DNA from 2 places in the Novosphingobium sp. ERW19 genome. Region 2 is predicted to be linked to the other one. Evidence: predicted binding sites of a transcription regulator. Region 2 holds the regulator's gene; the other holds the start of a gene.
The links. Region 2 encodes LexA, which represses DNA repair genes until DNA is damaged. Its sites were predicted from a motif close to GTTCCNCNCTTGTTCT; they were not measured.

Region 1 (5,694 bases), on a different contig from region 2:
AGTGACCTTGTCGTGCGCACCGGCGATCACGCGCGCGCCATTGAGCGTGCGGGCGGCGACGGCGTGGAGCGTGTCGATGGTGAAGCTCGACTTGCCCGAGCCGGAGACGCCGGTGACGCAGGTGAAGGTGCCCAGCGGGATCTTCGCGCTGACGTTCTGGAGGTTGTTGGCGCGGGCGCCCTCGACGCTGATGAACAGGCCGTTGCCGGGGCGGCGGTGCTTGGGGACCTCGATCCTGCGCGCGCCGGTGAGGTACTGGCCGGTGAGGCTGTTGGGGTTATTGAGGATATCGTCGAGCGTGCCCTGCGCGACGATCTCGCCGCCGTGGACGCCCGCGCCGGGGCCGAGATCGACGACGTGGTCGGCGGTGCGGATGGCGTCCTCGTCATGCTCGACCACGATCACGGTGTTGCCGAGATCGCGCAGGCGCTTGAGGGTTTCCAAGAGGCGGTCGTTGTCGCGCTGGTGGAGGCCGATGGAAGGTTCGTCGAGCACGTAGAGCACGCCGGAGAGGCCCGAGCCGATCTGGCTGGCGAGGCGGATGCGTTGGCTCTCGCCGCCGGAGAGGGTGCCGGAAGTGCGATCGAGGTTGAGGTAATCGAGGCCGACGTTGTTGAGGAAGCCGAGACGCTCGTTGATTTCCTTGAGGATGGCGCGGGCGATCTGGCTCTGCTGGCTGGTGAGCTGGCTGTCGAGATTGGCGTACCATTCGACCGCGGCGGCGACGGAGAGGCGGGTGACCGAGGAAATATCGCGGCCCGCGACCTTGACCGACAGCGCCTCGGGCTTGAGGCGCTTGCCTTCGCAGGTTTCGCAGGGTTGCGCGGTCTGGAACTTGCCCAGCTCCTCGCGCATCCACGCAGATTCGGTTTGCAGCATACGGCGGTTGAGGTTGCCGATCACGCCTTCGAAGGCCTTGTTGACGGTGTAGCTCTTCTTCCCGTCGATGAAGGTCAAGGGCACGGCCTTGCCGGCGGTGCCATAGAGGATGACGATCTTGACCTCGGCCGGAAGCGCGTCCCACGGCGTATCGAGGCTGAAGCCGAAATGCGCGGCAAGGCTGGCGAGGACCTGCATGTAATAGGGCGACGGCGGGTTGCTCTTCGCCCAGGGGACGACGGCGCCCTGCTTGAGCGACAGGTTCTCGTTCGGGACGACGAGCTGGGGATCGAACAACAGCTTTTCGCCAAGGCCATCGCAGGCGGGGCACGCGCCCTGGGGAGCGTTGAACGAGAACAGGCGCGGTTCGATGGACTCGATGGTGAAGCCGCTGACCGGGCAGGCGAACTTTTCGGAGAAGACGATGCGGTTGGCGGGGAGGCCCGTCTTCTTCATTCCCGCCTTCTGGGCCGCTTTCTTGCCCGTGGCCTCCGCCTCGTCCTCACGCCCCGGAACGACGCCATCGGCGAGATCGACATAGGCGAGGCCATCGGCCAGCTTGAGCGCCTGCTCGAAACTGTCGGCCAGACGGGTCTGGATGCCGTCACGCACGGCGATACGATCGACCACCACCTCGATGTCGTGCTTCAATTTCTTGTCGAGCGCGGGGGCATCCTCGATCGGCATGATCTCGCCGTTGATGCGGACGCGGGTGTAGCCGGCCTTCTGCCACTCCGCGAGCTCGCGGCGGTATTCGCCCTTGCGGCCGCGCACGACGGGGGCGAGCAGATAGGCGCGGGTGCCTTCGGGCAGGGCCATGACGCGATCGACCATCTGGCTGACGGTCTGCGCGGAAATCGGCTCACCGGTGGCGGGGCTGTAGGGGATGCCGATGCGCGCCCAGAGCAGGCGCATGTAGTCATAGACTTCGGTCACCGTCGCCACGGTGGAGCGCGGGTTGCGGCTGGTGGTCTTCTGCTCGATCGAGATGGCGGGCGAGAGGCCGTCGATATGTTCGACATCGGGCTTCTGCATCATCTCAAGGAACTGGCGCGCATAGGCCGACAGCGATTCCACGTAGCGGCGCTGGCCCTCGGCATAGATCGTGTCGAACGCGAGGCTCGACTTGCCCGAGCCGGACAGGCCGGTGATGACGATCAGGCTGTCACGCGGGAGATCGACGTCGATCCCCTTGAGGTTGTGTTCACGGGCGCCGCGGACGGAAATGGTGGTCAAGGACATGCGCGGCGGTGTTCCATATTTGTTCGGTTTTCGCAAGGGATTCGGGCACGGGAGAAGGCCCGGCGATCCTGGCCATGTGGGGAGCGGGAGGACGCGGTGCAATATGGGCTTTGGGGGAGCCGCCCTACCCTGCCCCCACGGTGCCGCGATGAACCGCGCGAGCGCTGCGACCGGCCGCAAACGGTTCGGCGCAAGGTGGATTGTGGCAATGCGCGCGCAAGGCGATCAAGGCCGCAGAACATGAGGGTCAAGGCAATGGACGTACGGACGGTGTGCAGCGCGCTGGCGCTTGGGGTTGTGGCCTTGCCGGGCGTGGCGCTGGCGGATGATCCCTATGACCCGCAGATGCGCACGCAGGCGGCACGCGAACGCGACCGCGCGATCATCCGCAAATTGAACCAGCAGGAACTCGCCCGCGTGCGCGAACGCGATGCCCGCTATGCAGAAGGTTGGGCCGCGTGGCGCGAGCATGACGCCCGCAATGGCCGTTCAGGACGCGACACCGACCGCGCCTATGCGCAAGCCCAGGACGATTACGAGCAGCACATGGCCGAATGGCGCCGCGCCGTTGCAGCGTGCCGGGCGGGGCGCTACGAATACTGCGCGCGGTGAGCGTGGCTCGAGGCGTTCACGGCACGAGTTTGCCCACGACTACCCCCTGCGCCGACAGCACCGGATTGAAGCCGGACGAATCCTTGAAGTGAACGTCTGTGATGCGGAACTGGAACTGTCCGCCCAGTTCAACGCCATCCGGCCCATAAAAGAGCCCGGACATGGAGCCCACCTTCGCGTTGTTCTGAGAAAGATCCGACAGGAAGCTGCGGCCTGAAGCGAAGCCGCTTGTAAAGAGTATGGGATCGTATGCCAGTGATTGCCCGGAGGTGCGATTGATCAAGATCGGCAACATCGAGCCTTCGAAGGTGCTGGCATCAAAGTTCACGAGAAACGTGGCTGCCCCCCTCAAATCCTTCCGGACCTGAGGGCTTAGCCCGGCCATGGCATCGCCATATATCTGGGCATTGTAGGTTGCCTTGCCGTTCCGGGGGCTGTCGAGGATGGTAGGACCGGTAACGCCCATCACCGCGAAATACGATTGTTCGATCGTGCCCGCCCCGGACGCTATGGTCTTCAAGAAATTGCCGAAGGTCGTATAGGACAGCTTGATATCGGGATTGGCGCCACCGGGATTGAACAGCTTGAGCTGCTCTGTCCCATCAGCGACAATCTTGCGGTATATTGTGTAGCGCGCGTCAGACTCGGCCGAAACAATGTCCTTTGCAGCGAGGCTGACCTGTTCCGACGAGCCGGGCTTGTAGGTGTATGAGCCGTCTGCAACGCGGAACTGCACTTTGGCGCCCTGTGTCTCGAACAGCACATCGTAGGGAAGGTCTGGTATGAACCGGTAGAGTTCGGCTGTCGGTCCGGCTTTGCCAATCATGAAGCCGGCGAAAGCGGCGCGGCTGTCAGGCGACTGCCCGTAGAAAGTGGCCCCGACTTCGTTGCCGCTCGGGCCATAAAATGCGCCCTCCCATTTTGCTGAAACACCGCCAAGGGTGAAGTCGCCATCAAAGCTGCTTGATCCGGAACTGATGCGCGAACTACCGGCCCATTCGGGACCTTCCTGATCCGCATTATCGTAGACACGCGTCTGGCGAGCCAGCCCCTGCGTCCGGATCTGTCCTGTCGCAAAGTCAACAACGACGACGCCGGATCCCCTGAGCCGGTACGCCGTATCCGTGACCAGCGTGCCAAACAGGAAAGTGCCAAAAAGCGCCTTGCCGGTCGTCGGTACTTGCGATGGGCGCGATGGGTAGCCGTAAGTGAAGGCCAGATCGGTGGCAGACACTTGGCCAGAACCGTTTATCAGTTTCTCGTAAAGGCCGCCGCCAACATAACTGCAGCAAGTTCCGCCGGAGTTGCTTGTCAGGAACAGGCTTTCCGATGTGTTGCCCGTCTCCTTGCGAAACTCGACCTGACGAAGCCCGGAAGCGATCACATCCGATCGCGCGAAGGACTGGTTTACTCCGTCCCCAGAGATGCGATAGCCGCCGGTTGCTCCGTCGTATGAGATAGAAAGGGGCGTCTTGGCCGCGCTGGCCTGAGTAGTCTGGCCCGTGTCAGAACTCACCACGGTCTGCAACTTCGCCGCAACATTAGCGAACGATTCCGAAACCTTGAGATCGTTCAACGAGGTGTTTGCAGGCGTAGGTGTAGGGGTGGGTGTCGGGGTTGGGGCAGGCGTTGGCGTGGGTGTAGGTGTCGGCGTCGGAGTGGGTGTCGGAACCGGCGTTGGCGTGCTGCTCACACCGCCGCCACTACCGCCGCCGCACGAGGCCAGCAGGAGGGCAAGCGTCGTGGTGGCCGTTGCGGCGAAAATCTTGCGGTTCACGGTTGCCCCAGTTTCTGGTCCGAATCCCTGTATTCGAACACCAATTCGGATGAAGAAATAGCCGGAAGCGATGATAATCGCGAACGTCTATTTGGCTCAATTATGTAATCTTTGTCACATTCTCAAAGGCTTGTTGAGATGGAAACGGGGCCGAAGAACAAATGCCCACCCCCTGCCCCTCCCGCCTGCGGGAGGGGGGAAGTGGTCGTGCTCAGTTCTTCTTGCCGAAGAGGGCGCCCTGGACGCTGAGCGTGGTGTCGGTGGTGCCGTTTAGGAAGAAGGTGTAGCCGGCCTCGACCCCGCGCGGGCCGAAGAAGGCACCGCTGAACGCGCCCGATGCGTTGCTTCCCGACAGCGTGCCGGTGAAGCCCGGGCCGGAACTGCTGATCGTGCCGGTGCCGTCGTAGTTGCCGATCTGGGTCACGGTCGAACTGCCGGGCAGCTTTCCGGCAAGGGCGAGGCTGGTGTTGACCGAATTGCTGCCGAAGTTGGCCGAGAACGTGCCGGTGGACTCTCCAAACAGGACATAGGGTTGCCCGTTCCTGGCCGCGAGCCCTACGACTTGCGTGGAATAGGTGGCGCTGCCGCTGCGCGGAACGTCGGACGCCTGCGTGGGCACGCCGCCGACCAGACCGTAGCTCCGTTCTGCGCCCGGCTGGAAATGCGTCCAGTTTCCGAGCAGGGTATAGCTGAGCTTGACGCCGTTCACGCTGGGACTGGAGATGGACAGGACATCGAGGTTGCCGTTGCCGCTGGGCTTCTGCCAGGTGACCGTGGTATCGTTCTCCTGGGTCACGTTGGCCGGGGTGAATTCGACGACAAGGCCGCTGCCGTTGTTGAGATTATAGGTATCGGTCGCCGCGAAATACTTGATCTCCACGCCCTGGCCGAAAGCAAGCGTGCTTTCGTTCCTGAGTTCCGGGCCGACGGGTACACCGGTGATACCGCCCGACTGGAAGGTCTGGTCGCCGGTCAATTCAGCGAGCGTCTTGTAGGTGACCGGCGGAGGCGTGGATGCCATGCCGCCGCCATCGCCGCCACCGCATGAGGCCAGCAGGGTTGCGAGCGAAAGCGTGACGGTAGCGTTGCGCAGCGTTGTGATCATGTTGCCCTCTGTTGCTGCCCGAATCTCCATTCCGGGCAACCTGATGACAAGAACTAGAAGCAAACCCTTACGGGTGCGA
Region 2 (5,694 bases):
GGTTTTGTTCGTCCTGCCGCAGTTCAAGATCGTCCACCGTGCTGAAGACTTTCGCCCAATTCGCTTTGCCCGCCGCTTTGACACTTATTCCTTGCCTACCCAATTCCAATCCCAAGGGCTGTAATGGCGCCCAGCCATCAGAGTCAGCCAGTTGGGCAATTGCCTGCAGGATTCTTGGCCAGTTGAGTTGGCGCACAGGTAGAGAACCCGCATTTGCGTGCTTCAGGGGCGTATCCTGAACCTCGGGCACAGCGATTGCACCTTCTTCGTCAAGATTGACCTCGAAGAATTTGGCGCAGGACTGACGATACTTCTTGTGAGTTGTAGACTTCCCGAAACCATAAACGGCGAAGCCCTCGCTCTTGAGGAACGTCGTCAAGGCCACGAAGTCGCGGTCGCTCGACACAACGCAAAGCGCATCGCATTTGCCCGTCAGGGCAAGCCGCATGGCTTCGACCACCAAGGCAATGTCGGCCGCGTTCTTGCCAGATTCCGACGGCGTGACCTGACGCGCCTCGATTACGTTGGTTCTCAGAAACTCGACCCAAGGCTTCGCCGCGGGAATACTGAAGTCCCCAAAGGCGAATTGCACGATTGGTCGTCCGAGTTTGAATATGTGTGGCAAGACCTTGCGCATGTAATTCGGGTGCATGTTCTCGGCATCGACAAGCAGTCCCAAGCGTAGTGTTTTGTCATTTTCCATGGTGGTCTTGCAGCATGGGGGTAGAAGCCTAACGAACTCCCAACATTCTGCCATTCCGGTTCGAAACACTTTCCTACAGTGGCGAATTTCGCCATGGTCCCTCCAGTCGCCAGGCCGTCTTGAACAAGCGAAAAAACCGCGCCACAGCTACGCCCGAAACCCCTTTCCGCAGTTCTCTCTGGACAGTGTAAACCCCGTAAACCCCCATTCAGGATTCCAGGGACAACGATGAACGATCTTACCCATCTCGATTCGTCCGGCACCGCCCGCATGGTCGACGTCGGAGGCAAGACCGAGACGCATCGCGTGGCGATTGCGCGGGGCTTGATCCGCATGTCGGCCGCCACGCTCGAAGCGATCCGCAGCGGCAATGCACCAAAGGGCGACGTACTCGGCCCCGCCCGCATTGCCGGGATCATGGCGGCGAAGAAGACCGGCGACTTGATCCCGCTGTGCCACCCGCTTGCGCTCGATGCCGTCAACGTCGACTTCGCTTTCGCAGCCGACGGCATCGAATGTACCGCAACCGCCTCGCTCAGCGGCCGCACCGGCGTCGAGATGGAAGCGCTGACCGCCGTGAGCCTTGCGCTGCTGACGATCTACGACATGGCAAAGGCCCTCGACAAAGGCATGGTGATCGAAAGCGTCCGCCTGATCGAGAAGCGCGGCGGCAAGTCCGGAACCTGGCGCGCTCCGGAATGAAAACGCCGCCCCTGCCGCTCGCCGAAGCGCAGAGCCGGTTGCTCGCGCTGGCCCCTTCGCTGCCCGTCGAGCATCGCTCGGTCACCGAATGCCTCGGCCACTACCTCGCCGAGGACCTCCACGCCCGGCGCACGCAGCCAGCAGCAGCCCTTTCGGCGATGGACGGCTATGCCCTGCGCAGCGCCGATCTTCCGGGGCCATGGCGCGTGATCGGCGAGAGCGCGGCCGGACACCCCTTCGCCGGGGAGGTCGGCCCCGGTGAAGCCACCCGCATCAGCACCGGGGCAATGCTCCCCTCAGGCGCGGACATGGTGCTGCTTAAGGAAGACAGCGCCCGCGACGGCGCCGAGCTGCGCCTGACCGGCGAGTCACCGCAACCACCTTCGCGCCATGTGCGCCCCGCCGGCATGGACTTCAGTTCGCAAGAGGCCCTGATCGCTGACGGCACTCGCATCGGCCCTGCACAGATCGCGCTCGCCATTGCCGGCGGCCACAGCCATCTCCCCGTGCGCCGCCGTGTCAGCCTGACCGTCATCGACAGTGGCGACGAGCTGGTGCCTCCGGGCCACCTGCCCGGCCCGCACCAGCTTCCCGCCAGCAATGGCCCGATGCTTTGCGCGATGGCCGCTTCCCTGCCGGTCCAGATTCGCCATGCCGGTCCGGTGGCGGATGAACTCGATGAACTGGTTCGCGCGCTGGATGCAGCCGACACTTCCGACATCATCGTCACCAGCGGCGGGGCGTCGGTGGGGGATCATGACCTCGTTCGCCCGGCGCTCGAAGCGGTTGGCGCATCGATCGACTTCTGGCGTGTCGGCATCAAGCCGGGCAAGCCGCTGCTGGTAGCCACGCGCGGTGAACAGATCATTCTCGGCCTGCCCGGCAATCCTGCCTCCGCCTTCGTCACGGCCTACCTGTTCATGCTCCCCCTGCTGCGCGCGATGCTCGGGGCGAGCGCGCCTTTGCCGAAAGCCATTCCAGCCCGGCTTGCGCAGCCGCTGGCACGGGGCGGAAGCAGGATGGAGTTCCTGCGCGCGGTCTGGGACGGTGCGTCGGTGAGGCTCGACCCGCTCCAGGATTCCGGAGCACTCTCGCCGCTTTCGCGGGCAAACGCGCTGGTTGTGCGGGAAGCAGGCGCGGAGGCCAGACAAGCTGGAATGGATGTTCCGGTCTACCTGCTCGAAAATGGCGGAATTGCTTGACGAGTCGTTGAAGGTTGCTTATCCGTTCCGTATTCGTTCGCCGGTGTGGAACATCCCGCCCCGGTCCATGAAAGATCAGCGGCTTTGCTTTGAAGCTGCGCAATGCGGAGTGGCCGCCGATGTTGACGCGCAAGCAGCACGAACTGCTCACCTTCATCCAGACTCGGCTGGAGGGTTCGGGGATCTCCCCCTCGTTCGAGGAAATGAAGGAAGCGCTCGATCTCAAGTCGAAGTCTGGCGTTCACCGCCTGATCTCTGCCTTGGAAGAGCGTGGCTTCATCCGCCGCCTGCCCAATCGCGCCCGCGCTCTCGAAGTTCTGAAGCAGCCTGACAGTGCAGCAAGCAAGCCGGCGGCGGCGCGCGAAGCGGCAAACACCAATTCCGTGATCACACCGCTCCGCACTGCAGCCAAGGCGGCGTCGCTGGCGCCTGCCAACGACGTCATCGAACTGCCACTGCACGGCAAGATCGCGGCAGGTGTGCCGATCGAGGCAATGGAAACAGCAGCGACGTTGCCTGTCCCTGCCGCCCTGCTCGGCGCTGGTGAGCACTATGCGCTTGAAGTCTCTGGCGACTCGATGGTTGAAGCTGGCATCTTCGATGGAGACTACGCGCTGGTCCGCAAGACCGATGTGGCCCGTGATGGCGAGATCGTCGTTGCGCTGGTGCGGGGTGAAGAGGCGACTCTCAAGTACCTGCATCGTGAAAAGGGCATGATCCGCCTTGATCCCGCCAACGCGGCATACGATGCTCAGTTCTATCGCCCCGAAGAGGTTGCGGTACAGGGCAAGCTGGCGGGTTTGCTGCGGCGCTATCACTGACGACGGTTCAAGCAGCGCTCTGCCTGTTCGGCAGACCTGCGTTGGAATTGCAAGGCCGCCGCGCAGAAATTGCGCGGCGGCCTTTTCCGTCAGAGCGTGTTATGGCAAATATCAATCGATTTGGTTGAGATTTCTCTGGAGCTACTCCCCGCAGAGGTATAGTATCCACCGTTACCGAATGCCCCGCCACGGGGCGCCCCTTTCCGGGACGGCCCGCCAGAACATGGGGCGTCGGCAACGGAAGAGGTGTTGCCAATGGCTTATGCAATCGAAAATACGAGACGCAGGCAGACACAGACCATCATCGCGGTCGGACTGCTTCATGGCGTGGCGATCTGGGCGATCGCTTCAGGTTTCGCCAACAGAATGGTCACAATCCTGACCGACCGTCTTCCCGCCAAGCAATGGGAAGACGAAGAGGTCAAGGTAACCCCGGTTGTTCCGCCCCCTGACGTGAAGCCCTCGCCCAAGCCGGACAACCGTTCGCTGGTTGCCCCACGTCCCGATATTGCCATCACGCCCGCCGATCCTTCCAGCACGGTACGCGACATCGAGCTCACGCCGATCACGCCGGTCGAACCTGTGCCCGGTATCCTGCCCGAACCTCGCCCTTCTCCCTCGCCCAGCTTTGCCGTGCGCACGGCATCGCCAAAAGGATCGCCAGGTTCCTGGGTCTCGGACCGCGACTATCCCTCCGCCGCGATCAGGGAAGAACGGGAAGGATTGACCCGCTTTCGTCTTTCGATCGGTGTGGATGGGCGCGTAACGGGGTGCGAGATAACCGGTTCGAGCGGATCGCCAGACCTTGATGCCGCCACATGCATGAAGGTCAGCGCGCGAGCGCGGTTCGTCCCGGCCCTTGGCGGCGACGGCATGCCGACGGTGGGAAGCTATTCAGGTTCGGTACGCTGGGTCCTGCCCTGATGAATTTGGCCGGGCGACGCTCAGGCTCGCCCGGCCAGCCTCTCCCAGTGTGATTGAGGCAGCCTCCGCGGCAGCGTCAGTTCTGCTTCCGGCGCTTGCGGACGGAACGACGAACTCCCTATCCTCCACTCTCAGGATCTGCGGAAATCAGACGCCTCGGTGCGCGATGAATCCCGGGTCGGCATTGACCATGCCTATCGCTCTTGAGCCGACGGCGCCGGTGCCTCTCCAACCACGTTCTGCGATCCCGGCGCTGTGCGAATGGCATCGCGGCGTTGCATGTCATGGAATCGTAAATGGGGTTCCGGCCAGCGATACCATCCATGCTGGCCTTGCGTTTCCGCGACGGTGCGAATTCGACCTGAGGCAAGATCAACGGATATGCCGCCCGTTTGGGCAAGGTAGGACCGATCTGCCTTGAGCATGCGGGGGCGGCACGATGCAGGAAGGCGTCGATCGGCGACGACGATGTCGGCCCGCTCGCAGGCTGCGGCAAGTGCCATGTCGTCAATGTAATTGCGGCTGCGGGCCATCAGGAGCGTGAAGCGCCGATCGCCCCGTTGCACGACGGCCGCGCAGAAATCGTCATTGCAGCGGGCGCCTGGCCATTCATCAAGGCGGCGGAGGTTGCCCTCCATACCGGCCAGTTCGAGCAGGTTGTCCCGCATGTAATCGCCCCGGCCCATGCGCAGGACAATCAGATCCGGACCTTCGTTTGCGATCCCGACATGGTGGCCATCCCCCGTGATCAGCAGATCGGGCGTGGGGGTCAGCACCATGGCCGTCACCGCGAGGCCGGCCGGCAGGACGCCAAGAAGGCGCACCTTGCCCGCCCAGAGCGCAAGCCACAGCATTCCGCCGACAAACAGAACGTAGCTCCACGCTTCGAACGGGGGCATAGCCGTGACGGCTCCGGGTTGCGAGGCCACGAAGTGTGCCAGCGCCAGGAGCAGATCGAGCGACTTGCCGACAAGCCACCACACCGGTCCGCCAAGCCCCGTCAGATCAAGCAGCAGGGCCATGCCTATCAGTGGCATGGTCACGAAAGTGGTCAGCGGAATGGCGATGACATTGGCGAGCGAGCCATAGACGCCAGCGCGATGGAAATGGAACAGGCCTATCGGCATGAGCGCGAGTTCGATGACCACACCGGTGGCCAGCAACATCATCAGGCTACGAGCGGCGCGGACGACCGGCCCGTGGTGTTCACCGGCAAGGAACGAGCGAACGGGGCCTGCCGAATGAAAGGCGATGATCGCGATTACGGCGGCAAAGCTCATCTGGAAGCTGGGGCCGAGGACCGCATCGGGCCAGAACAGCATGACAATAAAGCCGCCCACGG

Region 1: uvrA (excinuclease ABC subunit UvrA) is a predicted target of LexA. The motif match lies at 2,132-2,147, and genes of this name have one in related genera.

The regions. Positions count from the first base shown of each region.
Region 1 covers NZ_JABAIC010000003.1:351,627-357,320, reverse strand. Annotated here, with positions in the region: gene uvrA (excinuclease ABC subunit UvrA) at 1-2,121, opposite strand, end outside; gene HGI46_RS07790 (hypothetical protein) at 2,362-2,733, shown strand; gene HGI46_RS22435 (transferrin-binding protein-like solute binding protein) at 2,750-4,510, opposite strand; gene HGI46_RS07780 (transferrin-binding protein-like solute binding protein) at 4,722-5,615, opposite strand.
Region 2 covers NZ_JABAIC010000002.1:299,718-305,411, reverse strand. Annotated here, with positions in the region: gene HGI46_RS04835 (NYN domain-containing protein) at 1-703, opposite strand, end outside; gene moaC (cyclic pyranopterin monophosphate synthase MoaC) at 932-1,405, shown strand; gene HGI46_RS04825 (molybdopterin molybdotransferase MoeA) at 1,402-2,607, shown strand; gene lexA (transcriptional repressor LexA) at 2,727-3,428, shown strand; gene HGI46_RS04815 (energy transducer TonB) at 3,684-4,352, shown strand; gene HGI46_RS04810 (ComEC/Rec2 family competence protein) at 4,547-5,694, opposite strand, start outside.